DNA from 3 places in the Vagococcus penaei genome. Region 1 is predicted to be linked to each of the others. Evidence: a T-box and tRNA genes for the amino acid it is inferred to sense, from the RefSeq annotation. Region 1 holds a T-box; the other regions hold tRNA genes.

What was found. The T-box of region 1 lies ahead of BW732_RS09155 (valine--tRNA ligase). A T-box ahead of a tRNA ligase gene usually reads a tRNA of that ligase, here a tRNA-Val.
Region 2: it has a tRNA-Val gene. The T-box ahead of BW732_RS09155 (valine--tRNA ligase) is inferred to sense a tRNA for this amino acid. The anticodon was not compared.
Region 3: it has a tRNA-Val gene. The T-box ahead of BW732_RS09155 (valine--tRNA ligase) is inferred to sense a tRNA for this amino acid. The anticodon was not compared.

Annotation. Positions count from the first base shown of each region.
Region 1 is NZ_CP019609.1:1,933,683-1,943,627, reverse strand. Features, by position in the region: gene BW732_RS09180 (tyrosine-protein phosphatase) at 1-12, shown strand, start outside; gene BW732_RS09175 (cold-shock protein) at 126-326, opposite strand; gene radC (RadC family protein) at 495-1,175, opposite strand; gene BW732_RS09165 (HAD family hydrolase) at 1,233-1,898, opposite strand; gene BW732_RS09160 (bifunctional folylpolyglutamate synthase/dihydrofolate synthase) at 1,885-3,192, opposite strand; gene BW732_RS09155 (valine--tRNA ligase) at 3,212-5,854, opposite strand; T-box leader at 5,908-6,116, opposite strand; gene tpx (thiol peroxidase) at 6,249-6,740, opposite strand; gene BW732_RS09145 (redox-sensing transcriptional repressor Rex) at 6,816-7,481, opposite strand; gene BW732_RS09140 (ABC transporter ATP-binding protein) at 7,664-9,511, opposite strand; gene BW732_RS09135 (ABC transporter ATP-binding protein) at 9,508-9,945, opposite strand, start outside.
Region 2 is NZ_CP019609.1:850,903-860,847, forward strand. Features, by position in the region: tRNA gene BW732_RS03970 (tRNA-Ala) at 128-200, opposite strand; rRNA gene BW732_RS03975 (16S ribosomal RNA) at 275-1,830, opposite strand; tRNA gene BW732_RS03980 (tRNA-Pro) at 2,157-2,230, opposite strand; tRNA gene BW732_RS03985 (tRNA-Arg) at 2,241-2,314, opposite strand; tRNA gene BW732_RS03990 (tRNA-Leu) at 2,328-2,413, opposite strand; tRNA gene BW732_RS03995 (tRNA-Gly) at 2,426-2,497, opposite strand; tRNA gene BW732_RS04000 (tRNA-Thr) at 2,510-2,582, opposite strand; tRNA gene BW732_RS04005 (tRNA-Leu) at 2,595-2,676, opposite strand; tRNA gene BW732_RS04010 (tRNA-Lys) at 2,682-2,754, opposite strand; tRNA gene BW732_RS04015 (tRNA-Val) at 2,765-2,837, opposite strand; rRNA gene rrf (5S ribosomal RNA) at 2,856-2,971, opposite strand; rRNA gene BW732_RS04025 (23S ribosomal RNA) at 3,057-5,968, opposite strand; tRNA gene BW732_RS04030 (tRNA-Ala) at 6,136-6,208, opposite strand; rRNA gene BW732_RS04035 (16S ribosomal RNA) at 6,283-7,838, opposite strand; gene BW732_RS04040 (hypothetical protein) at 8,146-8,514, opposite strand; gene BW732_RS04045 (CvfD/Ygs/GSP13 family RNA-binding post-transcriptional regulator) at 8,593-8,967, opposite strand; gene BW732_RS04050 (peptidylprolyl isomerase) at 9,063-9,647, opposite strand; gene udk (uridine kinase) at 9,676-9,945, opposite strand, start outside.
Region 3 is NZ_CP019609.1:1,427,663-1,437,607, reverse strand. Features, by position in the region: gene arcC (carbamate kinase) at 1-462, opposite strand, end outside; gene argF (ornithine carbamoyltransferase) at 542-1,561, opposite strand; gene arcA (arginine deiminase) at 1,588-2,814, opposite strand; gene BW732_RS06865 (arginine repressor) at 3,034-3,489, opposite strand; gene BW732_RS06860 (L-fuculose-phosphate aldolase) at 3,807-4,466, opposite strand; gene BW732_RS06855 (s-methyl-5-thioribose-1-phosphate isomerase) at 4,490-5,545, opposite strand; gene mtnK (S-methyl-5-thioribose kinase) at 5,539-6,747, opposite strand; tRNA gene BW732_RS06845 (tRNA-Arg) at 6,828-6,901, opposite strand; tRNA gene BW732_RS06840 (tRNA-Leu) at 7,041-7,126, opposite strand; tRNA gene BW732_RS06835 (tRNA-Gly) at 7,139-7,210, opposite strand; tRNA gene BW732_RS06830 (tRNA-Thr) at 7,223-7,295, opposite strand; tRNA gene BW732_RS06825 (tRNA-Lys) at 7,330-7,402, opposite strand; tRNA gene BW732_RS06820 (tRNA-Val) at 7,413-7,485, opposite strand; rRNA gene rrf (5S ribosomal RNA) at 7,508-7,623, opposite strand; rRNA gene BW732_RS06810 (23S ribosomal RNA) at 7,705-9,945, opposite strand, start outside.

The DNA of each region.
Region 1 (9,945 bases):
AAAACTAATTAATTCATACTGACTAACCTTAACATCACATACTGCAGAACTCTTTATGTGCCGTTAAGGTTGCATTTTACAAAAAAAGAATCTATGACTAGTCATAGATTCTTGTAGTAACATTATTAGTTTTTAGTTACGTTAGCTGCTTGTGGTCCACGGTCAGTTTCTTCGATATCGAATGATACTGCTTGACCTTCTTCTAAAGTTTTAAATCCGTCACCTTCGATTGCTGAGAAGTGTACGAATACGTCGTTTCCTTCTTCTTGTTGGATAAAACCAAAACCTTTTTCAGCGTTAAACCATTTTACTGTTCCTTGAGCCATGATATTTTCCTCCTCGTGCCCTAAAGCACATAATGATATTTGTAATTCTTGCTTTCGGTCGATAGAGGTGTCTATCTCGTTTGAAACAACTTCTATTGAAATCCAAAATCAAATTACACATTTATCATAACGCATACGTTATATAATTGCAAGGGTTATCCTACAATTTTATATCCGATTTGTCTCTTTAAAGCTAACATATCCGTCACTTCCTATAACTAAATGGTCTAGTACTTCAATCCCCAACATCAGTCCACATTTAACCAAACGACTAGTAAATGCTTCGTCTTGTTTGGATGGTTCCGGATTACCTGATGGATGATTGTGAACAATTATCATTCTTGCCGCGGCGACTTTAACTGCAATTCGAAAAATTTCTCTGGGATGTGCTACCGACTGGTTTATCGATCCTATAAAAATCGTCTCCTTGCGAATTAACTCATTTTTAGTATTTAAATATAGTGCCATTAATTTTTCTTGACGTAAATCTTTCATTTCAATAATTAGCTGTTGGGCCAAATCATAACTAGACACGATTTGACCTAACTTCACTTCTGATGATAAGGACAATCTTAGACCAAATTCTATTGTAGCTAAAAGCTCTAAAGCCTTCACTTGGCCAATACCTCTAATACTCATGAGTTCTTCAATGCTAGCTGTTTTCAGGTCATAAAGTGTACCAAAATGAGTTAATACATCTTTTGATAATTCCAAAACATCTTTATTTTTTGCCCCTGTTCGTAAAATAATAGCTAGTAATTCTTGGTGAGATAATGCTGACACACCATAATTTAATAATCTTTCACGTGGTCGACATTCCGCCATGTGTTCACATATAAATTGACTCATTTAAAAAACCTCCAATCACTATCTTATAAATAAGATAAGTAATTAAAGGTTTTTTTATTATTTATTTTTAATTAACTCTAGCACTGCAAGCAAATCCGGTTCAATAGCATATGCTTTTTCTCTAGCTTCATCATTCGCAGGTAAGATATCTGGCACCATAATAACCGGTACTCCCGCTACATGACTTGCTCGAATACCATTTAAAGAATCTTCCAGCATCAGAGTTTCTTCGGGCTTTGTCCCTAATAATGCGACTGCTTTTTCAACAATCTCTGGATGTGGTTTAGCATGCGTCACTTCATCACCAGATACACTACCTTTAAAATCAGATAAAATACCGGCTTTAGCTAACAAGTTATTAATTGCTTCACGGTGATTGCTCGACGCAACAACCATCGGAATATTTTGTTCTTTTAAATAAGCCATCAGTTCCAGTACACCTGATTTTAACGGGGCCCCTTTTTCTAAAAACTCACGTTCAATTATTTGACGAGTATCCTTAAAGAAGCCATCGATAGATTCTTTAGGTAATTGAGCGTAATCTTTAAAATATTTTGCATGAACCGCTTTTTCTCCTAGTCCGATTTCTTCCATGTAAGTCGTTTCATCATAGCCTTCGATTCCCCACTTAGGCGCTATCTCAATATTCACTCGCGAATAAATCGCTTCAGTATCTAATAATAAGCCGTCCATATCGAAAATCACACCGCTAATTTTTTTCATTACCTATATCTCCTCCTAATAATTCTTGTCTAACTTGCGAAATAAAATATAACGAACCAGTAATTAAAATTAAGTCATCAATATCTGCTAATTCTAAGACATCAACTAAAGCTTTTTGCCAATGATTATAAGTTATTACATCCATTGCGGCATAATCGGCTTGAGTCATTGCTTTAGGATAATCGAACTCCGTCACGCAAAGACTCAAATTAGGAACCTTCCGTAAGTCAGCAAGCATGCCAGAGACATCTTTTGTTGTTAGGGCACCAAAAATGACATGTGTTCTCATCCCTTTGAATTCTTTTCGTAAATTATCACATAAAATAGCCATTGAATGCTCGTTATGCGCTCCATCAATTACAATAAAGGGTTCATCCGAAAGTTTTTCCATTCGACCTGGCCACGTTGTTTGAGCAAGTCCTTGTCGAACATATTTGATTTGCGGGCGAAGACCGACCTGTTGACATATAATTTCATATAATTGAATAGCAACTGATGCATTATCCACTTGATGTTTCCCCATTAATCCTGTACGAATTTGTGGAACAGTCATTTGCGATGATTGATAGTCAAAAACTTCTCCCCATTGACCATCTGGTTGGTGATAATTGCTAGTAAAATCAATGCCATATTGATAAAGTGGACTCGTAAAATTCTTAGCTGTTTGACGAATCACGTCAAGTGCTTCAGCATCAACTTTACCAACAACAACTGGGACATTTGGTTTGATTATTCCTGCTTTTTGAGTCGCAATTTCAGCCAAAGTATGTCCTAAAATATCAACATGATCCAAACCGATTGTTGTAATTGCTGAAGCAAGTGGAGTAATAACATTAGTTGAATCAAGCAAGCCGCCTAAACCTACTTCAACCAATACAATATCGACTTGCTTTTCGTAAAAATATTGAAACATCATTGCCGTTAAAATTTCAAATTCGACCATGTCTTTGAGATGGTCATCTTGATCCATCTCTAAGACAATGGGTTGAACTTTCTGAAATACTGCGACTAACTCATCATTAGGAATGAATGCGCCATTAATAGAAATACGTTCATTAAAACATTCAATATAAGGTGATGTGAACGTCCCGACCGTTAAGCCAGATTGTTCTAATAAGTTCCGTAAAAAAGTTGTTGTTGAGCCCTTACCATTTGTTCCAGCAATATGAACAGTCCGCAACTTATGCTGCGGATTATCCAAACGTTCTAAAAGATAGTTAATTCGTTCCAATCCCGGTCTAATACCAAACTTTAAACGATCATGTATCCAAGCTACTGTTTGCTCGTAGGTCATCTTACAACACCAGTCCTTATTATTTTTTTAAATTAGCAATACGCTCAGTTACAGCGGCTTGTTTATTTAAATATTCTTTTTCTTTCGCTTTTTCACCCGCAACAACTTCTTCAGGGGCATTAGAAACAAAACGTTCATTAGCTAATTTCTTTTGCACTCGTGATACTTCGTCCGTCCACTTCGCCAACTCTTTTTCTAAACGGATAATTTCTTCCTCAATATTGATTAGCCCTTCTAAAGGTAAGTAAATTTCCGCACCAGTAATCACGGCACTCATCGCTGTATCAGGTACTTGAACTGTTTCAGATAAGACTAATTCTTCTGGATTACAGAAACGTTCAATATAATTTGTATTAGCAGCTAGGAAGCTTGCCACACTATCAGTAGTTGGTTTAATTAATAAAGTAATTGGCTTAGATAAAGGTGTGTTCACTTCAGCACGAATATTTCTCACTGAACGAATTAATTCTTTCAGTGTTTCCATACCTTCAGCAGCTACGTCATTCGTATATTTTTCATTCACAACTGGATATGCTGCGACAACAATCGACTCACCTTGATGTGGAATTTTTTCCCAAATTTCTTCCGTCACAAATGGCATGATTGGGTGTAATAAACGTAAAATATTATCTAACACATGTGTTAAAATGCTACGTGTCATTTGTTTTTGCGTTTCATCCTCACCATAAAGTACTTCTTTACTCATTTCAATGTACCAATCACAGAAATCATCCCAAATAAAGTTATATAGATAGCGACCCGCTTCACCAAATTCAAATTTATCGAAGAAGTATGTTACACGCTCAATCGTGTCATTTAATCGCGTTAAAATCCATTCATCAGCCAACGTCTTTTTACCTTCTAATTGAATATCGTGATAAGTAAAGCCTTCGATATTCATTAATACAAAACGAGACGCATTCCAAATTTTATTGATAAAGTTCCAGGCTGCATCCATTTTTTCGTAACTAAAACGCATGTCTTGTCCTGGTGTGGAACCATTTGATAAGAACCAACGTAAAGCATCGGCACCATACTTATCAATCACATCCATTGGGTCAATTCCGTTACCCAATGATTTACTCATTTTACGGCCATCTTCAGCCCGAATTAAACCATGAATCAAAACATTATTAAATGGACGTTCATTAGTAAATTCTAAGCTTTGGAAAATCATACGACTCACCCAGAAAAAGATAATATCGTAACCAGTCACTAAAGTATTTGTTGGGAAATATCGTTTAAAATCATGGCTATCCGTATCTGGCCAACCCATTGTTGAAAACGGCCAAAGCGCTGAACTGAACCAAGTATCCAACACGTCTTCATCTTGAATCCAATTGTCACTATCAACTGGTGCTGTTTCGCCTACATACATTTCACCAGTTTCTTTATGGTACCATGCAGGAATTTGATGTCCCCACCATAATTGACGTGAAATTACCCAATCATGAACATTTTCCATCCAAGTTAAGAACGTTTGATTAAAACGCGGAGGATAAAAATCAACTGCATCATCAGTCGCTTGATTGTTAATGGCCATTTCTGCTAGAGGTTGCATTTTAACAAACCATTGTGTCGATAAACGTGGTTCGACTACAACACCTGTTCGTTCAGAATGTCCAACACTATGTGTCATCTTTTCAATTTTTTTCAATAAGCCTAAATCATCTAAATCACTGATAACCGCTTTTCGAGCTGCAAATCGATCCATGCCTGCATATTTACCGGCTAAGTCGTTCATTGTCGCATCAGGATTCATCACATTAACACGTGGTAAATCATGGCGATTACCTACCTCAAAGTCATTAGGGTCATGAGCTGGTGTAATTTTCACGACACCTGTTCCGAAATCTACATCAACATAGTCATCACCAATAATTGGGATTTCTTTATTAACTAATGGTAAAATAACGGTTTTACCAATTAAATCTTTGTAGCGCTCATCTGAAGGATGTACGGCAATCGCTGTATCACCCAACATTGTTTCTGGACGTGTTGTTGCAATCTCTAACTGTCCACTACCATCTGCTAACGGATAGTACATGTGGTAAAAGGCACCTTCCACATCTTGGTGAATGACTTCAATATCCGACAAAGCTGTTTTAGCCTGAGGATCCCAGTTAATGATATATTCCCCACGATAAATTAAACCTTTATTGTAAAGTGTTACAAACACCTTACGAACTGCATCCGATAAACCATCATCCAAAGTGAAGCGCTCACGTGAATAGTCCAATGATAAGCCAAGTTTCGCCCATTGTTCACGAATATGATCAGCATACTCTTCTTTCCATTCTTGCGTTTTTTCAATAAACTTGTCGCGCCCCAGATCATAGCGTGTGATCCCCTCTGCACGCAGTTTTTCTTCAACTTTTGCTTGAGTCGCAATTCCGGCATGATCCATACCTGGTAACCATAACGTATCAAAGCCTTGCATTCTTTTTTGACGAATAATCATGTCTTGTAATGTTGTATCCCAAGCATGACCTAAATGAAGTTTTCCAGTCACATTTGGTGGTGGAATAACAATTGAGTAAGCTTCAGCTGTCTCATCTCCACTTGGTTTAAATAATTCTTTTTCTAACCACTGATTATAGCGACCCGCTTCAACCGCATGTGGATCAAATTTCGATGCTAAATTATTCGTTTCTTCAGTCATCACATAACTTCCTTTCTCATATTAAAAATAAAAAAAGCCCTAAAATATTTCTATTTTAGGACGAATTGATTAGTTCGCGGTACCACCTAGCTTACAATAACTAGGGATACTAGATATTGTCACTCATTTAGTAAGATAACGATTACCAACCGGACGTATCTGCTCCTAAGCTACCTTCACATCGCTTCGTGAAAAACCTTGCAGCAAATGGTTTTCTCTCTAAACACGTCCCAATGTTACTCCTCTTACTCAACGCATGACTTATTAAGATTCATTTTACAATTAAATTGTTAGTAGGTCAAACCTTAAATCACTTAGTAACTAACTTTTCAGCAACAATGTAAGAAGAAAAAGAAAAAAACCAGATACACATCGGCATCTGATTTAATTAAACTTAATTTAACGTGTTAATAGCAGCTAAAGCTTGTTCAAAATCTGGTTCCGTTGACACTTCAGGAACGATTTCTTCATAAACAATGTCACCATTTGGGGCAATAACAAAGACCGCACGAGCCAAACGGTTGATTGCAGGAATTAATAGACCATAATTTTTAGCGAATTCTAAATCTGTATCACGTAACATTGTCATTGTGATACCTTCAGCACCACACCAAGAGGCTTGTTCATCTTTTGTGTTATTAGATATCGTTAAGAAGTGAACACCTGTTAATTGACTTGCTTCTTCATTAAAGCGTTTCGTTTGAATTTGACAAACACCTGTATTAATATCGGGTACGACACTAACTAAAACGGGTTTATCAGATAGTTTGCTCAAATCAACCACTTGATCAGTTAAATCTAATAAAGTAAAGTTAGGTGCTTTATCCCCAACTTTTGGTTGAACACCTTCTAAGTCAACAGGTTGACCTTTTAACGTAATTTGCATAAATAAACACTCCTCTAAGTTTTATAATTTGAGTATATAACACTTAAAGGAGTACTGACAAAAAACTTGCCTAGCCTATTTTAACACTTGTAAATCAACGCCATTATAATGCTCATCATAGTAAATAAGAGTTTGTAATTCTGTTGTTAGATCAATATACTGCACTTGAACATCATGAGGTACTTTAACACGTTTGGGTGCAAAGTTTAAGACGGCAGTGATTCCTGCAATAACTAGTTGATCAATAACTACTTGAGCTTTATCACTGGGCACAGTCATAATAGCAGTTGTAATTCCTTCTTTTCTAACTACTTCCGCTAAGTCTTCCATACTAAATACTTTAACCCCGTTAATTGTTTCACCGATAGTCTCAGAACTCGCATCAAAAGCAGCAACAATATTTAAATTACGATTTTTACGAAAATTATTTTTCATTAAAGCACGACCTAAGTTACCGACACCAACTAGAGCTATGCGTTTTTCAATATCAGTATTCAATATTTGACTGAATACTTCAATTAGATAAGGGACATCGTAACCATAACCACTACGACCTAATTCACCGAAATGTGAAAAATCACGACGAATTGTTGCGGAAGGAATTTGAATCATTTGACTGAATTCTCTTGATTTAATCCGTTTGACACCACTTTGGTCTAATGTTTTCAAATAACGAAAATATAAAGGAATTCTTTTAGCAGTTGCTTTTGGGACTGATTTGGCTTTCTTATTAATTTCCATAATTAACATCCTCCTTTTGTGACTCTTTTCACATTAGTTTATCATGAATAATGATGGAATTCAATATCTTTGTGAAAATATTTTATAACTTAAGTTTTAGTAAGGAGTTACCGGTAACATTTTATTAAAAATAAAACAAAAAAAACCATTTAGTTTTTTTCACTAAATGGTTTTTAATTTAACTAAATCGCAGGGTTACCAGAAAATTGACTATTATACAAATCAGCATAAAAACCAGCTTGTGCCATCAATTCATCATGATTACCTGTTTCAATAATATTTCCTTGATCCATCACTAAAATTTTATCTGCATCACGAATCGTTGATAATCTATGCGCAACAACAAAGCTTGTACGATTTTCTAGTAATTGATCCATTGCCTTTTGAATTAAGAGTTCCGTCCGAGTATCGACACTTGATGTTGCTTCATCTAAAATCAACACATCAGGATTTGCTAGAAACGCACGAGCAATCGTAATTAATTGTCGTTGGCCTTGAGAAATATTGGATGCTTCTTCATTTAAGATAGTGTCATAACCATCTGGTAAACGTCTTACAAATTCATCAACATAAGCCGCTTTTGCCGCCTCAAGTACGTCATCTCGTGACGCTAAACGATTGCCATAATGAATATTGTCAAAAATGGTGCCCGTAAATAACCATGTATCTTGTAACACCATTGAGAAATGTTGTCGTAATTTCTCACGACTAATATTACGAATATCTTGATTATTGTAGAAAATATTTCCATCAGTTACATCATAAAACCGTTCTAATAGGTTAATCATCGTTGTTTTACCCGCACCTGTCGGACCAACAATCGCAACTTTTTGACCAGTATCAACTGATAAATTAACATCAGTCATCAATAATTGATTTTTTTCATACCCAAAGGCTACATTTTGGAAGACAATTTTACTTTGTCCTTCAGGATAACGAACAACTTCAACTGACTCATTAACCATATCTAACTCATCAAGAACTTCAAATACACGCTCAGCAGAAGCAATCGTCGCTTGAATAGTATTTACAATACTTGCCAGTTGCCCAATTGGTTGTGAAAACTGGTTAGTATACTGCATAAAGGCTTGAACGTCACCAAGGGGTAGTCGGCCATTGGCAACTTGAATTCCACCAATCACTGCGACAAAAACATAGCCTATATTTTTGACAAAGTTCATCAAAGGCATAATAATACTCGAAATAAATTGTGCTTTCCAACCAGCATGATACAATTGTTCATTTTGTTCTTCAAATTTAATGATATCTTCATCTTCATGGCTAAAACTTTTGATTACGCCATGAGCACCGTACGTTTCTTCTACTTGATTATTTAGTAGACCTAAACTTTTTTGTTGTTTAGCAAAATATTTTTGTGATTTAGGTGCTACAATCATCGTCACAATTAAACTAAGCGGCACTGTTGCTAAAGCTACTAGAGCTAATTTCCAACTAATTGAAAACATCATCCATAAAATACCGACAAGCATAACAATACTGGTAATAAATTGCGTAACATTTTGTTGCAAAGTTGTCGCAATATTATCCATATCGTTAATTGCACGTGACATAATATCACCATTAGAATGTGTATCATAATAAGAAACAGGTAAACGTGTCATTTTTTCTTTCATGTCTTTTCTTAACTGATACACTGTTCGTTGAGTCACTTTGGTCATAATAAATTGTTGGATAAAACTAAACACCGCAGACGCTAAATACAGTGCGAAAACAAGCATTAGTATCTGAGCAATTTTATCAAAATCAATTGGTACTTTATCAACTTTTAGTCCTTGTGACATCATACCTTTTGCTTTCATTAAGCCATTAAAAATTTCAGTCGTCGCCTCACCTAATATTTTAGGTGTACGAATTTGGAAAATTGTGGAGGCTATTGCTAAGACAAATACCAATATTACAAGATAAATTTTACTTGACATATAGCCAAATAATCGTTTCGTGGTACCCCAAAAATTTTTGGGCTTGCTTTTTTTACCACCTTTACCTACTGGGCCCGGTCCTGGTCTCATTCAATCTCCTCCTTTTTCATTTGAGATTCAAGAATTTCTTGATACGTACCATTGTTGTTTTTAAGCTCATGATGGACACCCTTTTCGACCATTCGACCATCATCTAAGACAATAATGATATCAGCATCAATAACCGTACTAATACGTTGAGCAACAATCACAATGACCGCGTCCGTTACATCTTCACGTAAAGCAGCTCGCAATGCTGCATCTGTTTTAAAATCAAGCGCTGAGAATGAATCATCAAAAACATAAATATCAGCCGGTTTAATCAAAGCTCGGGCAATACATAATCGTTGACGTTGACCACCAGAAAAGTTAGAGCCTCCCTGTTCGACAGTACTATCCAACCCATCAGGCAGTTCCTCTACAAAATTTTTCGCTTGAGCAATAGCTAAAGCTTGCCAAATTTCTTCATCAGTGGCATCTTTCTT
Region 2 (9,945 bases), 1.1 Mb from region 1:
ACAGCGATATCTGATACAAACAACGCTTCACAACTTACGTTGTGTCACGCGGTGTACTTAATTTATGTTGATGTCTAACTTCAACTATCCAGTTTTCAATGAACAATAATGGTAAAGGTTCTACCAATGGAGCCTAGCGGGATCGAACCGCTGACCTCCTGCGTGCAAGGCAGGCGCTCTCCCAGCTGAGCTAAGGCCCCATTTAGTTTGAGAGTAGACCTCTCAAAACTGAACAAAGTAAATTCAACCAATGTGTTTCCGTAATTATCCTTAGAAAGGAGGTGATCCAGCCGCACCTTCCGATACGGCTACCTTGTTACGACTTCACCCCAATCATCTATCCCACCTTAGGCGGCTGGCTCCCGAAGGTTACCTCACCGACTTTGGGTGTTACAAACTCTCGTGGTGTGACGGGCGGTGTGTACAAGGCCCGGGAACGTATTCACCGTGGCATGCTGATCCACGATTACTAGCGATTCCGGCTTCATGTAGGCGAGTTGCAGCCTACAATCCGAACTGAGAACAGCTTTAAGAGATTAGCTAAACCTCGCGGTCTCGCAACTCATTGTACTGTCCATTGTAGCACGTGTGTAGCCCAGGTCATAAGGGGCATGATGATTTGACGTCATCCCCACCTTCCTCCGGTTTGTCACCGGCAGTCTTGCTAGAGTGCCCAACTAAATGATGGCAACTAACAACAAGGGTTGCGCTCGTTGCGGGACTTAACCCAACATCTCACGACACGAGCTGACGACAACCATGCACCACCTGTCACTTTGTCCCCGAAGGGAAAGCTCTATCTCTAGAGTGGTCAAAGGATGTCAAGACCTGGTAAGGTTCTTCGCGTTGCTTCGAATTAAACCACATGCTCCACCGCTTGTGCGGGCCCCCGTCAATTCCTTTGAGTTTCAGCCTTGCGGCCGTACTCCCCAGGCGGAGTGCTTAATGCGTTAGCTGCGGCACTGAAGGGCGGAAACCCTCCAACACCTAGCACTCATCGTTTACGGCGTGGACTACCAGGGTATCTAATCCTGTTTGCTCCCCACGCTTTCGAGCCTCAGTGTCAGTTACAGACCAGAGAGTCGCCTTCGCCACTGGTGTTCCTCCATATATCTACGCATTTCACCGCTACACATGGAATTCCACTCTCCTCTTCTGCACTCAAGTCCTCCAGTTTCCAATGACCTTCCTCGGTTGAGCCGAGGGCTTTCACATCAGACTTAAAAGACCACCTGCGCTCGCTTTACGCCCAATAAATCCGGACAACGCTTGCCACCTACGTATTACCGCGGCTGCTGGCACGTAGTTAGCCGTGGCTTTCTGGTTAGATACCGTCAAGGTGAGAACAGTTACTCTCTCACTTGTTCTTCTCTAACAACAGAGTTTTACGATCCGAAAACCTTCTTCACTCACGCGGCGTTGCTCGGTCAGACTTTCGTCCATTGCCGAAGATTCCCTACTGCTGCCTCCCGTAGGAGTCTGGGCCGTGTCTCAGTCCCAGTGTGGCCGATCACCCTCTCAGGTCGGCTATGCATCATGGTCTTGGTAGGCCGTTACCCCACCAACTAACTAATGCACCGCGGGCCCATCCACCAGTGACACCGAAGCGTCTTTTATCCTGTCGCCATGCGGCAATAGGAATTATGCGGTATTAGCACCTGTTTCCAAGTGTTATCCCCCTCTGATGGGCAGGTTGCCCACGTGTTACTCACCCGTCCGCCACTCACTTTTCTCGGTGGAGCAAGCTCCGGTGAGAAAAGTGCGTTCGACTTGCATGTATTAGGCACGCCGCCAGCGTTCGTCCTGAGCCAGGATCAAACTCTCAATAAAAGTATGATAACATCTTGCGATGTTTAGCTCATTTAAAAATTTTGCTAGCGAATGTTTCTATTCACTTTAAATATGGTTTGTTTTTACTATTGTAAAAACGCCCTACACATTTGGTTTGTCTTACTTTGTTCAGTTTTCAAAGGTCTAAATCTTAATTATTAGTCGCCTTAGCAACTTTATTAGTATATCAAATCTACAACACAATGTCAATACTTTTTTTATTTTTTATTTTCAGTGAATTGTAAATCTCTGACACAACTTTTATATAATAACATTATTATATATTGTATGTCAATATATTTTTAAAAGAAATTTAATTTCTTTTATCGGGAAGACAGGATTCGAACCTGCGACCCCTTGGTCCCAAACCAAGTGCTCTACCAAGCTGAGCTACTTCCCGTAAAAAAAAACGCACCCAAGAGGAGTCGAACCCCTAACCTTCTGATCCGTAGTCAGACACTCTATCCAATTGAGCTATGGGTGCTTAAAAAAATTAATGCCGAGGACCGGAATCGAACCGGTACGGTGATCACTCACCGCAGGATTTTAAGTCCTGTGCGTCTGCCAGTTCCGCCACCCCGGCTGGAACATAAAAAGCGGAAGACGGGGTTCGAACCCGCGACCCCCACCTTGGCAAGGTGATGTTCTACCACTGAACTACTTCCGCTTAGAAATAGAATGCCGGCTAAAGGACTTGAACCCTCGACCCTCTGATTACAAATCAGATGCTCTACCAACTGAGCTAAGCCGGCTATAACTTCTTATGCGGGTGAAGGGACTTGAACCCCCACGCCGTAAGGCGCTAGATCCTAAATCTAGTGCGTCTGCCAATTCCGCCACACCCGCAAAAATGACCCGTACTGGGCTCGAACCAGTGACCCTCTGATTAAAAGTCAGATGCTCTACCAACTGAGCTAACGAGTCTAATTTAAAATGGAGGTTGACGGGATCGAACCGCCGACCCCCTGCTTGTAAGGCAGGTGCTCTCCCAGCTGAGCTAAACCTCCAAAAAAATACTTATAAATGCGTGGCAGCGTCCTACTCTCACAAAGAGAAACCCTTCACTACCCTCGGCGCTAAGAAGCTTAACTGCTGTGTTCGGCATGGTTACAGGTGTATCCTTCTTGCCATCACCACCACACTTCTATAAGTGTTCTATTTAATTAAGTGATTGCTCACTCAAAACTGGATTTGAAGTTATCATTAACATAAGTGACACCGTTTATTTGGTTAAGTCCTCGATCGATTAGTACTAGTCCGCTCCATACATCACTGTACTTCCACTCCTAGCCTATCTACCTGATCATCTCTCAGGGATCTTACTTTCTTAAAGAAATGGGAAATCTCATCTTGAGGGGGGCTTCACGCTTAGATGCTTTCAGCGTTTATCCCGTCCATACATAGCTACCCAGCAATGCCCTTGGCAGAACAACTGGTACACCAGAGGTATGTCCATCCCGGTCCTCTCGTACTAAGGACAGCTCCTCTCAAATTTCCAACGCCCGCGACGGATAGGGACCGAACTGTCTCACGACGTTCTGAACCCAGCTCGCGTGCCGCTTTAATGGGCGAACAGCCCAACCCTTGGGACCGACTACAGCCCCAGGATGCGACGAGCCGACATCGAGGTGCCAAACCTCCCCGTCGATGTGAACTCTTGGGGGAGATAAGCCTGTTATCCCCAGGGTAGCTTTTATCCGTTGAGCGATGGCCCTTCCATGCGGAACCACCGGATCACTAAGCCCGACTTTCGTCCCTGCTCGAGTTGTAACTCTCGCAGTCAAGCTCCCTTTTGCCTTTACACTCTTCGAATGATTTCCAACCATTCTGAGGGAACCTTTGGGCGCCTCCGTTACATTTTAGGAGGCGACCGCCCCAGTCAAACTGTCCATCTGACACTGTCTCCCGCCACGATAAGTGGCGCGGGTTAGACTGGTCATAACACAAGGGTAGTATCCCACCAATGCCTCCCTCGAAACTAGCGTTCCGAGTTCAACGGCTCCTACCTATCCTGTACATGTGTCACAAACAGTCAATATCAAACTACAGTAAAGCTCCATGGGGTCTTTCCGTCCTGTCGCGGGTAACCTGCATCTTCACAGGTACTAAAATTTCACCGAGTCTCTTGTTGAGACAGTGCCCAAATCGTTACGCCTTTCGTGCGGGTCGGAACTTACCCGACAAGGAATTTCGCTACCTTAGGACCGTTATAGTTACGGCCGCCGTTTACTGGGGCTTCAATTCTGAGCTTCGCTATTGCTAACCCATCCTCTTAACCTTCCAGCACCGGGCAGGCGTCAGCCCCTATACGTCATCTTTCGATTTTGCAGAGACCTGTGTTTTTGATAAACAGTCGCTTGGGCCTATTCACTGCGGCTAAACTTGCGTTTAGCACCCCTTCTCCCGAAGTTACGGGGTCATTTTGCCGAGTTCCTTAACAAGAGTTCTCTCGCTCACCTTAGGATTCTCTCCTCGACTACCTGTGTCGGTTTGCGGTACGGGTCGTTTGCTTCTAACTAGAAGATTTTCTTGACAGTGTGATATTGGAACTTCGGTACTAAATTTCCCTCCACATCACAACTCGTCCTTAGAGGTGTAAGCATTTGACTCACACCAAGACTTGTTGCTTATACGCACATATCCAACAGTGCGCTTCCGTAACCTCCTGTGTCCCTCCATTGTTCAAACAAAACAAACGAGTACAGGAATCTCAACCTGTTGTCCATCGCCTACGCCTATCGGCCTCGGCTTAGGTCCCGACTAACCCTGGGAGGACGAGCCTTCCCCAGGAAACCTTAGTCATTCGGTGGACAGGATTCTCACCTGTCTTTCGCTACTCATACCGGCATTCTCACTTCTAAGCGCTCCACTAGTCCTCACGATCTAGCTTCAACGCCCTTAGAACGCTCTCCTACCATAGAACCAAAGGTTCTATCCACAGTTTCGGTAATATGTTTAGCCCCGGTACATTTTCGGCGCAAGGGCACTCGACTAGTGAGCTATTACGCACTCTTTAAATGGTGGCTGCTTCTAAGCCAACATCCTAGTTGTTTGTGCACCCTCACATCCTTTTCCACTTAACATATATTTTGGGACCTTAACTGGTGGTCTGGGCTGTTTCCCTTTCGACAATGGATCTTATCACTCACTGTCTGACTCCCGGATATAAATGAATGGCATTCGGAGTTTATCTGAATTCGGTAACCCAAGACGGGCCCCTAGTCCAAACAGTGCTCTACCTCCATCATTCTTAATTCCGAGGCTAGCCCTAAAGCTATTTCGGAGAGAACCAGCTATCTCCAAGTTCGATTGGAATTTCTCCGCTACCCACACCTCATCCCCGCACTTTTCAACGTACGTGGGTTCGGTCCTCCAGTGCGTTTTACCGCACCTTCAACCTGGACATGGGTAGGTCACATGGTTTCGGGTCTACAACTACATACTACGTCGCCCTATTCAGACTCGCTTTCGCTACGGCTCCGCTTCTTCAGCTTAACCTCGCATGCAATCGTAACTCGCCGGTTCATTCTGCAAAAGGCACGCCATCACCCATTAACGGGCTTTGACTTTTTGTAGGCACACGGTTTCAGGTTCTATTTCACTCCCCTTCCGGGGTGCTTTTCACCTTTCCCTCACGGTACTGGTTCACTATCGGTCACTAGAGAGTATTTAGCCTTGGGAGATGGTCCTCCCGGATTCCGACGGAATTTCTCGTGTTCCGCCGTACTCAGGATACTCATAGGTGTGTTGTCAATTTCGTCTACGGGGCTTTTACCCGCTCCGGCTGACCTTTCCAGGTCGATTTGACTATTCACAACAGCTACCACAGCTGAGTCCTACAACCCCAATGAGCAAGCTCATTGGTTTGGGCTGTTTCCGTTTCGCTCGCCGCTACTAAGGAAATCGATTTTTCTTTCTCTTCCTGCAGGTACTTAGATGTTTCAGTTCTCTGCGTCTACCTTCTATTAGCTATGTATTCACTAATAGATAATACCCTATAAAAGGTATTGGGTTCCCCCATTCGGAAATCTCCGGATCAAAGCTTACTTACAGCTCCCCGAAGCATATCGGCGTTAGTCCCGTCCTTCATCGGCTTCTAGTGCCAAGGCATCCACCGTGCGCCCTTATTCACTTAACCTTTTCTAACCTAATGGTTAGATCTTTTTTGTTTGTATCAAACAGCGATATCTGATACAAACAACGCTTCACAACTTACGCTGTGTCACGCGGTGTACTTAATTTATGTTGATGTCTAACTTCAACTATCCAGTTTTCAATGAACAATAATGGTAAAGGTTCTACCAATGGAGCCTAGCGGGATCGAACCGCTGACCTCCTGCGTGCAAGGCAGGCGCTCTCCCAGCTGAGCTAAGGCCCCATTTAGTTTGAGAGTAGACCTCTCAAAACTGAACAAAGTAAATTCAACCAATGTGTTTCCGTAATTATCCTTAGAAAGGAGGTGATCCAGCCGCACCTTCCGATACGGCTACCTTGTTACGACTTCACCCCAATCATCTATCCCACCTTAGGCGGCTGGCTCCCGAAGGTTACCTCACCGACTTTGGGTGTTACAAACTCTCGTGGTGTGACGGGCGGTGTGTACAAGGCCCGGGAACGTATTCACCGTGGCATGCTGATCCACGATTACTAGCGATTCCGGCTTCATGTAGGCGAGTTGCAGCCTACAATCCGAACTGAGAACAGCTTTAAGAGATTAGCTAAACCTCGCGGTCTCGCAACTCATTGTACTGTCCATTGTAGCACGTGTGTAGCCCAGGTCATAAGGGGCATGATGATTTGACGTCATCCCCACCTTCCTCCGGTTTGTCACCGGCAGTCTTGCTAGAGTGCCCAACTAAATGATGGCAACTAACAATAAGGGTTGCGCTCGTTGCGGGACTTAACCCAACATCTCACGACACGAGCTGACGACAACCATGCACCACCTGTCACTTTGTCCCCGAAGGGAAAGCTTTATCTCTAGAGTGGTCAAAGGATGTCAAGACCTGGTAAGGTTCTTCGCGTTGCTTCGAATTAAACCACATGCTCCACCGCTTGTGCGGGCCCCCGTCAATTCCTTTGAGTTTCAGCCTTGCGGCCGTACTCCCCAGGCGGAGTGCTTAATGCGTTAGCTGCGGCACTGAAGGGCGGAAACCCTCCAACACCTAGCACTCATCGTTTACGGCGTGGACTACCAGGGTATCTAATCCTGTTTGCTCCCCACGCTTTCGAGCCTCAGTGTCAGTTACAGACCAGAGAGTCGCCTTCGCCACTGGTGTTCCTCCATATATCTACGCATTTCACCGCTACACATGGAATTCCACTCTCCTCTTCTGCACTCAAGTCTCCCAGTTTCCAATGACCTTCCTCGGTTGAGCCGAGGGCTTTCACATCAGACTTAAAAGACCACCTGCGCTCGCTTTACGCCCAATAAATCCGGACAACGCTTGCCACCTACGTATTACCGCGGCTGCTGGCACGTAGTTAGCCGTGGCTTTCTGGTTAGATACCGTCAAGGTGAGAACAGTTACTCTCTCACTTGTTCTTCTCTAACAACAGAGTTTTACGATCCGAAAACCTTCTTCACTCACGCGGCGTTGCTCGGTCAGACTTTCGTCCATTGCCGAAGATTCCCTACTGCTGCCTCCCGTAGGAGTCTGGGCCGTGTCTCAGTCCCAGTGTGGCCGATCACCCTCTCAGGTCGGCTATGCATCATGGTCTTGGTAGGCCGTTACCCCACCAACTAACTAATGCACCGCGGGCCCATCCACCAGTGACACCGAAGCGTCTTTTATCCTGTCGCCATGCGGCAATAGGAATTATGCGGTATTAGCACCTGTTTCCAAGTGTTATCCCCCTCTGATGGGCAGGTTGCCCACGTGTTACTCACCCGTCCGCCACTCACTTGTCTCGGTGGAGCAAGCTCCGATGAGACAAGTGCGTTCGACTTGCATGTATTAGGCACGCCGCCAGCGTTCGTCCTGAGCCAGGATCAAACTCTCAATAAAAGTATGATAACATCTTACGATGTTTAGCTCATTTAAAAATTTTGCTAGCGAATGTTTCTATTCACTTTAAATATAGTTTGTTTTTACTATTGTAAAAACGCCCTACACATTTGGTTTGTCTTACTTTGTTCAGTTTTCAAAGGTCTAAATCTTAATTATTAGTTGCCTTAGCAACTTACATATCATAGCAATTATGTTTTTAATTGTCAACATTTTTTTAAAATAAAAAAACAATTTTTAAATTTTTTGACAAGAATCAGTAGGACAAGAAATATAATATCACATTTCAAGAATAAGTCAATAACTTTTAACAAAAAAATGGAACACCCGAAATATCAATACCATCTAATACACCTTTAATCACTTTAGGATCTTCCCAAATGAACTGACTTTCACTATTTTTTGGTACTAAATCTGCTTCTTCAAGTGTAAAAACAAATAAAGGCATTGATTCCGAAGAAACCGTTAAATTAGTTAATTCAAATAAATCCATTTTACTAGTATCAAGCTTAACAACATCTTTTAACTCTTTCAGCATACAGGCCAGACTAGTGTAATTCGAATCAATTGTAGTGCTAATAAAATGAAATTGATTTTTTTCTTTTTCGACTAAAAACTTTTTTTCACCATTTTCCAAATTAAGCATCACTGTTCCAGCAACTTTAGATTGTGACATTGTATTCCACCTCAGCTAGTTGATTTATTTTAGTTGAAAACAAGTCCAATTATATCATATATTTTCAGAAAAAACACACTATTTTTCCAATATATCTTCGATTGCTTCATCAATCCAATCATCTAATTTTTCTTCAATGCTTGAAAAACCTAGTTTCTTTTTCCGATTAGTAAAATACCGTTTACGTTTATTAGGCAAAGCTAAATTAATCGTTGGTTTTTCCAAGACACGTATTGATAGGCTAATTTTTTGAGTATATTCATCAATATCAATCACCTTAACTTTTACTTTATCTCCAACAGACAATTCATCATGAATATTTTTTATAAATCCATGTTTTACTTCAGAAACATGAATTAGACCTTGATAATTATCATCTAGCGAAACAAATGCACCATACGGTTGAACGCCTGTTATTTTGCCTGTAATAATCATCCCAATTTTGTATTTCATTTTATCGCCACCTTTCTAAATTATCTATTTAATAGTTTAACATAAAAAAGGTTAAGATAAACGATAACATTTTCTTAACCTTTTTAATCACGACGCTATTCTTCTATAATAATTTCTTCGATAACAACATCATCTAACGGCTTGTCTTGTGAATTTCTTTGAACTTCAGCAATTACGTCAACATTATCCATTCCTTCAACAACTTGACCAAAAACTGTATGTTTAAAATCTAACCATGGTGTTCCACCTTGATTATATGCTTCGATGATTTCTTTAGGGAAACCAGCTTCTTCTAATTGTCGCATCATACTCATTGGAATATGAGAGTTTTGAACAATAAAGAATTGGCTGCCATTTGTATTAGGTCCTGCATTAGCCATCGATAAAGCACCACGAAGATTAAATAATTCTTTTGAGAATTCATCTTCAAATTTTTCTCCATATATACTGCTACCACCCATACCTGTTCCAGTTGGATCGCCACCTTGAATCATAAAATCAGGAATAACTCGATGGAAAATCACCCCATTATAATACCCCTGTTTTGATAATTCAATGAAATTCTTTACAGTTTTTGGTGCTTGCTCTGGAAATAAAGCAACTTTAAAATTGCCTTTATTAGTTTTAATTGTCGCAAATGTCGTTGCATTAGCTAGATCTAATTGTGGATATACTGTCATTCTTAATTCCTCCATTAAAATAATTCATTTATTTGTTTTCTAAAATACTCCGAACTTTGGTTGTTAGTAAGTCGATGGCCACTTGGTTTTCTCCACCTTCAGGCACAATAATATCAGCATATTTTTTAGTTGGTTCAATAAACTGATGATGCATCGGTTTAACAACGGTCAGATACTGATCAATAATTGAGCTTAATGTGCGGCCACGCTCTTCCATATCGCGTTTAATACGGCGAACTATTCGAATATCATCTTCTGTATCGACATAAACTTTAATATCCATCAAATCTCTTAGTCG
Region 3 (9,945 bases), 510 kb from region 1:
CGCATCTTCTTTAAAAATAGCACCTGTCTTTTCGGCTTCTTCTTTGGCAAGCTCTTCGGTTAAAAAAGGACCAATAGGTTTTGTTGGATTTTCAAATGCTGGATCTTTTGGATCGACAACAACTTGTGTCACAATAGTGGCAACTTCTTTTTCAATTCCAACTGCCTTTAATTCATTAGCCATTGCATTCGATAACCAATATCCAATACTACCTTGAGTCATGGCCACACAAGTATCTAACGGCATAGCAGGATTTTTTTCTGAATTGGCTGCTTGTTGTTGCAATAACAAATTACCTACTTGCGGACCATTTCCGTGAGAAATAATTAATTTATAATCGCTTTTGACTAAATTCACTAAATGTTTGGATGTCTTAATTAATGCTTCTTGTTGTGCTTGAGCACTTGCATCGTCTGAAAGAATCGCATTTCCACCTAAAGCTACGACAACTTTTTTTTCCATGACTACTCCTCTTTCCACTTATATTTTAAAGAAAACAGCATGAGAATTATCTATCATGCTGTTTTCTACTAGCTAATTGTTATACTTTTGGTATAAATAAGTTACCTAGTGTAGCTGCCATAATCGCCTTAATTGAATGCATTCTATTTTCTGCTTCTTCAAATTGACGAGCATATTTACTTCTAAAGACTTCATCTGTAATTTCCATCTCAGATACACCAAATTTTTCTTCAACCATTTTTCCATACTCTGTTTCAGTATCATGGAAAGCAGGTAAACAGTGTAAAACAATTAAATCCCCATCCATATTACCTGTTGCTTTTAACATATCCATATTAACTTGATATGGTTTTAATAAATTAACACGTTCTTCAAATTTATCTTCCTCACCCATAGATACCCAGACATCTGTATAAAGAACGTTAGCATCTTTAGCTGCTTCAGAAACATCATCAGTAATAACTAATTTACTACCAGATTCTGCCGCAAATTTATTTGCATAATCAATTACTTCTTGTGTTGGGAATAATTCTTTTGGTGCACAAATTCTAACATTAACACCTAAAATTGCACCTGTTACGAGTAAACTATTAGCCATATTATTACGTCCATCACCAGCGTATACTAGATTGATTCCTTCTAAGTGACCAAAATTTTCTTTAATTGTCATAAAATCAGCAATCATTTGAGTTGGATGCCATTCGTCAGTTAAACCATTCCAAACTGGTACTCCAGAGTATTTTGCTAATCCTTCAACAACTTCTTGGCTGAAACCACGGAACTCAATACCATCAAACATACTTCCTAAAACAATCGCAGTATCTTCAACTGATTCTTTTTTTCCTAATTGAATATCATTTTTACCTAAATATTCTGGTTGAGCTCCTAAGTCAACTGCTGCAACCGTAAAAGCCGCACGTGTTCGTGTTGATGTCTTTTCAAATAAAAGCGCAATATTTTTTCCTTCTAAATAGCGATGTGGAATACCTCGTTTTTTTAAATCTTTTAGATGAATCCCAAAATCAATTAAATATTCAATTTCTGCACGAGTAAAATCTTTTTCTGCTAATAAGCTACGACCTTGAAATACTGAATTCATATCTTACACCCCTAATTTTAGTTTTATTAAATATCTTCTCTCACTAATGGCATACTCATACATCTTGGGCCACCACGACCACGAACTAGTTCACTACCTGGTATATAATTTAATTTAACGCCTGCTTCTTCCAATAATTTATTTGTTATAGTATTACGATCATACACAATTACTTCACCAGGTGCGATTGTCAATGTATTTGAACCATCATTCCATTGCTCTCTCGCAGCTGCGGTAATATTATTACCACCACAACGAATTAATTTAACTTTATCTATATGTAAATATTTACATAAAATATTCTCTAACGTATCTTCTTCACGAATAATATCTAATCCACCATTTTGACCTTCCGAGATTGAATAAACAACTAAGTCTCCTTCAATTTCTGGATGAATTGAGAATTTATCATAATCTACCATTGTAAATACTGTATCTAAATGCATAAATTTACGACGTTCACCAATATCAAAAGCTAAAATGTGCTTAAACCCAATGTTTTCTTTAAAAATATTTTCTGCTAATTTTTGAATAGATGCTGCATCTGTTCTTTGAGAAATCCCAACAGCTAATACATCTTTAGAAAGAACTAATTCATCTCCACCTTCAATACGTGTCGGTTGTTCACGATCGTATACCAATGGAACATCTTTACCAGCAAAACGTGGGTGATATTTAAATATGTATTCAGCAAAAATTGATTCACGATTTCGTGTAATTGCATACATTCTGTTAAGCGATACAGCATGACCAATTGTCGCAAAATTATCGCGCGTAAAATATAAGTTTGGCATTGGATCGATGACAAATGGATAATCTGATTCAACCATATCAGTTAAATTTTTCACTTCAAATTTTGGTAACTCAACTTTTTGCATTCCTGCCATTGTTTTATCGATTAAATCACGATTATTATCAAATGATAATAATAATTCACGAGCTTTTTCGCGAGCAGTATCACTTTTAATATTAGCTTCCTCTAAATATTGATCAATAAATTGTGTACGAATTTCGTCATTAACCAATGATTCCGCAGCTAAGTCTTCTAAATAAAGCGTTTCAATACCTTTTGACTGTAATAATTTTGCAAAATTATCATGTTCTTTTTGAGCTTGTTCTAAAAATGGAATATCATCAAATAATAGCCTTTCCAAATAATCGGGCATTAAATTTTCCAATTCTTTACCTGGACGATGCAGTAAAACGGATTTTAACTTACCAATCTCTGAATAAACATTAATAGGGCGACTCATTTTTAAAAACCTCCTAAGTAATTTTAATTATCTCTTCGACACACTTAGGATAACAATAATAATAAAAAAAATAACTGTTATTCAGACATTATAAATGCTATATATACATCATTATACACTTAAGCGAATATATTGCACCATGTTGTAAGCGCTATTATTATATTGTGAATTATTTATCTAATATATATTCCAATTTTTTTTGTTATATTCATTATTTTTTTAATGAATATACAAATATTGTTGAAAATATTTATTAACTATTTTAGCATCATCTTTATTCTCAGATAAAATTAAAATGGTATCATCACCAGCTACACAACCCACAATTTCTGTAAAATTTGTTCTAATACTATCAATTAAAACACCGACAACTTGACCATTTCCAGGTAAAACTGTTAACAAATTGGTAAATTCGATTTGCCGTAATGATACACCTGTTTCGACAATTGCATTAATTAAACGTTCCTCATCAGTCAACTTATTTTTACCTAAAACAGAATTATTTAGCAACCGATAATATGATTTATTTTTATCGTTATGATTTTTAATAATATTTAACTCACGTATGTCTCTAGAAATTGTTGCTTGCGTTGTTTGTATATCTTCTTTTTCCAGTAGTTCCATCAGTTCACTTTGTTTAGAAATATCATTTTCACTAATTAAACGTTTAATAATTGCTTGCCTCTTTTTTTTACTCATATTTGTATTCTCCTCTAATAATTGTATGTCAAATCAGCATCAAGTAAAACTATTCACTATCTTAGTATATAATAGACACTTTAAAATTAAAAGACACTTTAAAAATTAAGCTATGATCATATCTCAGTTAATCGTATTTTTATTTTAATGTGACTGAAATCCATTAACTCAAACACCTAAAAATTATGGGAACTAATTTCAAAAATTCTTTTTCAATTCAAATTAAAAGGTTAATCATAACTAACCTTTTAAAATTAGTTATAATTAACCCCTACTATACTACAGTGTGTAAATTATTTTTGTCCGTAAGTTCGTAATTGCCCATAAGTATCAAACTTATCGATGACATCCTCTAATTGACTATCTGTTAATAAAACAGGTTCACCAATTGAACGCGCGCGATAATATAATTTAGCCATAAACTCTATATCTTTAGCAACTGAAAAGGCATCTTTTAAATTCTCCCCTACGGCTATTGTTCCATGATTACCCAAAAGGAGCCCTTTATCTGTTCCTATTGTTTCGTAAGCAACTTCTGCTAGTTCAGGAGTTCCAAATGTTTCATAAGGGCAACAACGAACTTTTTTACCAATTGAACCAATTATATAATGTAGTGGCATTATTTCTTCTTGCAAACAAGCAAAAACCGTTGCATACTCAGAATGTGTATGAACGACAGCATTAATTTTAGGTGACTTTTGATAAAATATACGGTGCATATCATATTCACTTGATGGTGTACGATGGCTATCGATAATGGTTCCATCTAAAGTCATTAAAACAATGTCAGACGGTGTCGTTTCATGATAAGGAATTCCACTTGGAGTGATTAACATCACCTCATCCTCGCGAATAAATAAACTTAAATTACCCCCAGTACCTGTAGTTAGACTATCTGTTATCATTTTCTTACCATAATCAACTAAATTTTTACGTAACTCTAAATACTTCATTAAGAAACAACTCCATCCATAATCTAATAAAATTGCACTGCTTTGGTATCAAAATAGCTTGATAAATCATAAGGCGCATAAATACCTTTATCTGTCACAATACCACTAATTCGATTAGGTGGTGTAATATCAAATGAAGGGTAAATTCCTTTCACCCCAGGCAATGTGTTCTTTATACCGCGACATTCCAATACTTGTTGTGGATCTCTTTCCTCAATAATTATATCCTGACGACCGAATTTATCTTGATCTGGAATGCCTGTAACAAAATAAGGAATCTGATAAAACTGCGCCAAAATGGCTATTTGGTTTGTACCAATTTTGTTAGCAATATGACCATCCCGAGCAATGGTATCAGCTGCAGAAGTAAACAAACTAATTTCTTTATTTTCCATAGCGTAAGCTACCATATTATCCGTTATAACGGTTGTGTCAAATCCTAAATCCTGAGCACAACTTGCAGTTAAGCGTGCTCCTTGTAAATAGGGTCTCGTTTCTGCACAATAAACTTTCATATCATGATTTTTACTTTTTGCTGCTCTTAGTAAAGTTCCAATAATTGTTTCACCGAAACATTGTGTTAAAATAGTTCCTCCTCTTGGAACTTGTTTTAATAGATAGTGTCCGACCTTATCCATAATTGTATAACGACGATTTAACGAATCAATTGTACCGTTTACTATCGCCGAAATAGGGCTTTTTCCATTAAGAAGAGCATTATTAGCTAATGCAACACAAGTATTAGTAATTTGTAACATGCGATTAGCAGTGGTTGGTCTCGCCATTCCGATTGTTTTTGCGGCTTGCTGTAAATAATTTAACTGTTCTACAGTGGCTTTCTCACGGCATTCATAAGCTGCTAGTGCCATTCCCATTCCAGCAGCAGTATATGGACCTGCACTTTGTGTTACCATATCCTTTATAGCCTGAGCTACTTCTTTGTGACTAGAGCATGTTACAAACAAAACTTCAGTTGGATAGATACGTCGATCTAAGATTTTAACAGTGCCATTCTCATACCAAGCAACATGTTCATACTTCAATAAAAATGGCATCCCCTCATCAGCACGTTTTAACATAATTTTTCTCTCTTTTCTAATCTATTAATGATTATTTTTGCTAATTCAGAACCTGTATTTAATTCATTTCTATGAATAATTAAATCCGATCCAATTAGCAATAAATTCTGTTCCATTTGGCAGTTTGGCACATCGGTCACTTCAAGAACTTTTGAATCCCCAATAATACGACGAATAATTTCAGTACCAGCGTAGCCTAAGCTATCCGACTTAATCTGATTAAAGAAACTATTTTTAAATGAGCCTAACTGATACAAAGATAATCTGACATTTTTTACATAAAGTTTATCCATCTTAATCATAATTAAATCAAAAATATCAGCAATGGTTTTAAGTAACCAATTTGAAAATTCTTTTTGATAGTTTACGTAATAACTTTGAACTAAAGATATTGTCAAATGTGCCAAAACATTGCCAATATCGTATCCCATAGGACCATAAAAAGCAAACTCTGGATCAATAACTTTTAAGCCAAAATCATTAATAAAAATAGAGCCTGAATGCAGATCACCATGAATCAGTGCTTCGGAACAGTTCATAAAACGGTAGCGTAATTTAGCAACTTCAGATATTAAAATTTGGTTTTGATAAATTATTTTCTTTACAAATTCCTCATTTTCAGGTGTAATAATATTACGTTGTTTATAATTATTATAAGGTTCAGTAAAGACAAGATCTTCACTAATATCACACATATCAGGATTTATAAATTTTTTTAAACGCATTTTTTTAATTTTAGATTCACCTATTACATCAGAAGTTAATAATAGAGTTTTAGTTAAATATAAACTGATTTCTTCACTTAAATTCGGGAAAATTTTTCTGTCAGCTAGTTCATAACGCAAATTTTTAAAATTAGAAATATCTTCCATTACTATTAGAGCAAGTTCTTCATCATATAGATAAACTTTAGGTACAAAACATGGAACTAGTTCTTGATAAATTCTTAGTGCTTCATATTCAATTATATTACGATTAATATCCAATTCTCGACCAGATGATCGCAATAATTTGTCTGCTTGCTTAACAATTAGACTTTTCCCTGTTTCTTTATCCAAGACACGAAAGACATAATTAATGTTACCATCACCAATTTCACTAACATCTAAATTTTCTACACAGCTATAATCTGGAAAATGGTTGCTAATATACTCAGCAACGTCATATTCTTGCAAAATAAAATGTTCTAGTAAATCAGTCACAGACTATCATTCCCTTCATAAGTAAAATAAAAAAGCATTTATGTTAAGTTAACTTAACATAAATGCTTAACACATATTTACGCACCCAAGAGGAGTCGAACCCCTAACCTTCTGATCCGTAGTCAGACACTCTATCCAATTGAGCTATGGGTGCTTAATTCCTACTACTACTAGATAATAACACACTTTAAATTACTTGTCTAGTAATTATTATTAAACAACACAAATTTTATAAAAAATAAAAAGCTAATCTATCTACAGATTAGCTTTTATATAGACTACGTTTTTATTAATGCCGAGGACCGGAATCGAACCGGTACGGTGATCACTCACCGCAGGATTTTAAGTCCTGTGCGTCTGCCAGTTCCGCCACCCCGGCTGGAACATAAAAAGCGGAAGACGGGGTTCGAACCCGCGACCCCCACCTTGGCAAGGTGATGTTCTACCACTGAACTACTTCCGCTTAGAAATAGAATGCCGGCTAAAGGACTTGAACCCTCGACCCTCTGATTACAAATCAGATGCTCTACCAACTGAGCTAAGCCGGCTAAATCTTATTAAAAATCTGTTGAAACAAAAAAATGACCCGTACTGGGCTCGAACCAGTGACCCTCTGATTAAAAGTCAGATGCTCTACCAACTGAGCTAACGAGTCTAATTTAAAATGGAGGTTGACGGGATCGAACCGCCGACCCCCTGCTTGTAAGGCAGGTGCTCTCCCAGCTGAGCTAAACCTCCAATAGATTAAAAAACGCAAAAAGCGCGGCAACGTCCTACTCTCACAAAGGGAAACCCTTCACTACCCTCGGCGCTAAGAAGCTTAACTGCTGTGTTCGGCATGGTTACAGGTGTATCCTTCTTGCCATCGTCACCGCACTACGTGCGTTTATTTAATTAAGTGATTGCTCACTCAAAACTGGATTTGAAGTTATCATTAACATAAGTGACACCGTTTATTTGGTTAAGTCCTCGATCGATTAGTACTAGTCCGCTCCATACATCACTGTACTTCCACTCCTAGCCTATCTACCTGATCATCTCTCAGGGATCTTACTTTCTTAAAGAAATGGGAAATCTCATCTTGAGGGGGGCTTCACGCTTAGATGCTTTCAGCGTTTATCCCGTCCATACATAGCTACCCAGCAATGCCCTTGGCAGAACAACTGGTACACCAGAGGTATGTCCATCCCGGTCCTCTCGTACTAAGGACAGCTCCTCTCAAATTTCCAACGCCCGCGACGGATAGGGACCGAACTGTCTCACGACGTTCTGAACCCAGCTCGCGTGCCGCTTTAATGGGCGAACAGCCCAACCCTTGGGACCGACTACAGCCCCAGGATGCGACGAGCCGACATCGAGGTGCCAAACCTCCCCGTCGATGTGAACTCTTGGGGGAGATAAGCCTGTTATCCCCAGGGTAGCTTTTATCCGTTGAGCGATGGCCCTTCCATGCGGAACCACCGGATCACTAAGCCCGACTTTCGTCCCTGCTCGAGTTGTAACTCTCGCAGTCAAGCTCCCTTTTGCCTTTACACTCTTCGAATGATTTCCAACCATTCTGAGGGAACCTTTGGGCGCCTCCGTTACATTTTAGGAGGCGACCGCCCCAGTCAAACTGTCCATCTGACACTGTCTCCCGCCACGATAAGTGGCGCGGGTTAGACTGGTCATAACACAAGGGTAGTATCCCACCAATGCCTCCCTCGAAACTAGCGTTCCGAGTTCAACGGCTCCTACCTATCCTGTACATGTGTCACAAACAGTCAATATCAAACTACAGTAAAGCTCCATGGGGTCTTTCCGTCCTGTCGCGGGTAACCTGCATCTTCACAGGTACTAAAATTTCACCGAGTCTCTTGTTGAGACAGTGCCCAAATCGTTACGCCTTTCGTGCGGGTCGGAACTTACCCGACAAGGAATTTCGCTACCTTAGGACCGTTATAGTTACGGCCGCCGTTTACTGGGGCTTCAATTCTGAGCTTCGCTATTGCTAACCCATCCTCTTAACCTTCCAGCACCGGGCAGGCGTCAGCCCCTATACGTCATCTTTCGATTTTGCAGAGACCTGTGTTTTTGATAAACAGTCGCTTGGGCCTATTCACTGCGGCTAAACTTGCGTTTAGCACCCCTTCTCCCGAAGTTACGGGGTCATTTTGCCGAGTTCCTTAACAAGAGTTCTCTCGCTCACCTTAGGATTCTCTCCTCGACTACCTGTGTCGGTTTGCGGTACGGGTCGTTTGCTTCTAACTAGAAGATTTTCTTGACAGTGTGATATTGGAACTTCGGTACTAAATTTCCCTCCACATCACAACTCGTCCTTAGAGGTGTAAGCATTTGACTCACACCAAGACTTGTTGCTTATACGCACATATCCAACAGTGCGCTTCCGTAACCTCCTGTGTCCCTCCATTGTTCAAACAAAACAAACGAGTACAGGAATCTCAACCTGTTGTCCATCGCCTACGCCTATCGGCCTCGGCTTAGGTCCCGACTAACCCTGGGAGGACGAGCCTTCCCCAGGAAACCTTAGTCATTCGGTGGACAGGATTCTCACCTGTCTTTCGCTACTCATACCGGCATTCTCACTTCTAAGCGCTCCACTAGTCCTCACGATCTAGCTTCAACGCCCTTAGAACGCTCTCCTACCATAGAACCAAAGGTTCTATCCACAGTTTCGGTAATATGTTTAGCCCCGGTACATTTTCGGCGCAAGGGCACTCGACTAGTGAGCTATTACGCACTCTTTAAATGGTGGCTGCTTCTAAGCCAACATCCTAGTTGTTTGTGCACCCTCACATCCTTTTCCACTTAACATATATTTTGGGACCTTAACTGGTGGTCTGGGCTGTTTCCCTTTCGACAATGGATCTTATCACTCACTGTCTGACTCCCGGATATAAATGAATGGCATTCGGAGTTTATCTGAATTCGGTAACCCAAGACGGGCCCCTAGTCCAAACAGTGCTCTACCTCCATCATTCTTAATTCCGAGGCTAGCCCTAAAGCTATTTCGGAGAGAACCAGCTATCTCCAAGTTCGATTGGAATTTCTCCGCTACCCACACCTCATCCCCGCACTTTTCAACGTACGTGGGTTCGGTCCTCCAGTGCGTTTTACCGCACCTTCAACCTGGACATGGGTAGGTCACATGGTTTCGGGTCTACAACTACATACTACGTCGCCCTATTCAGACTCGCT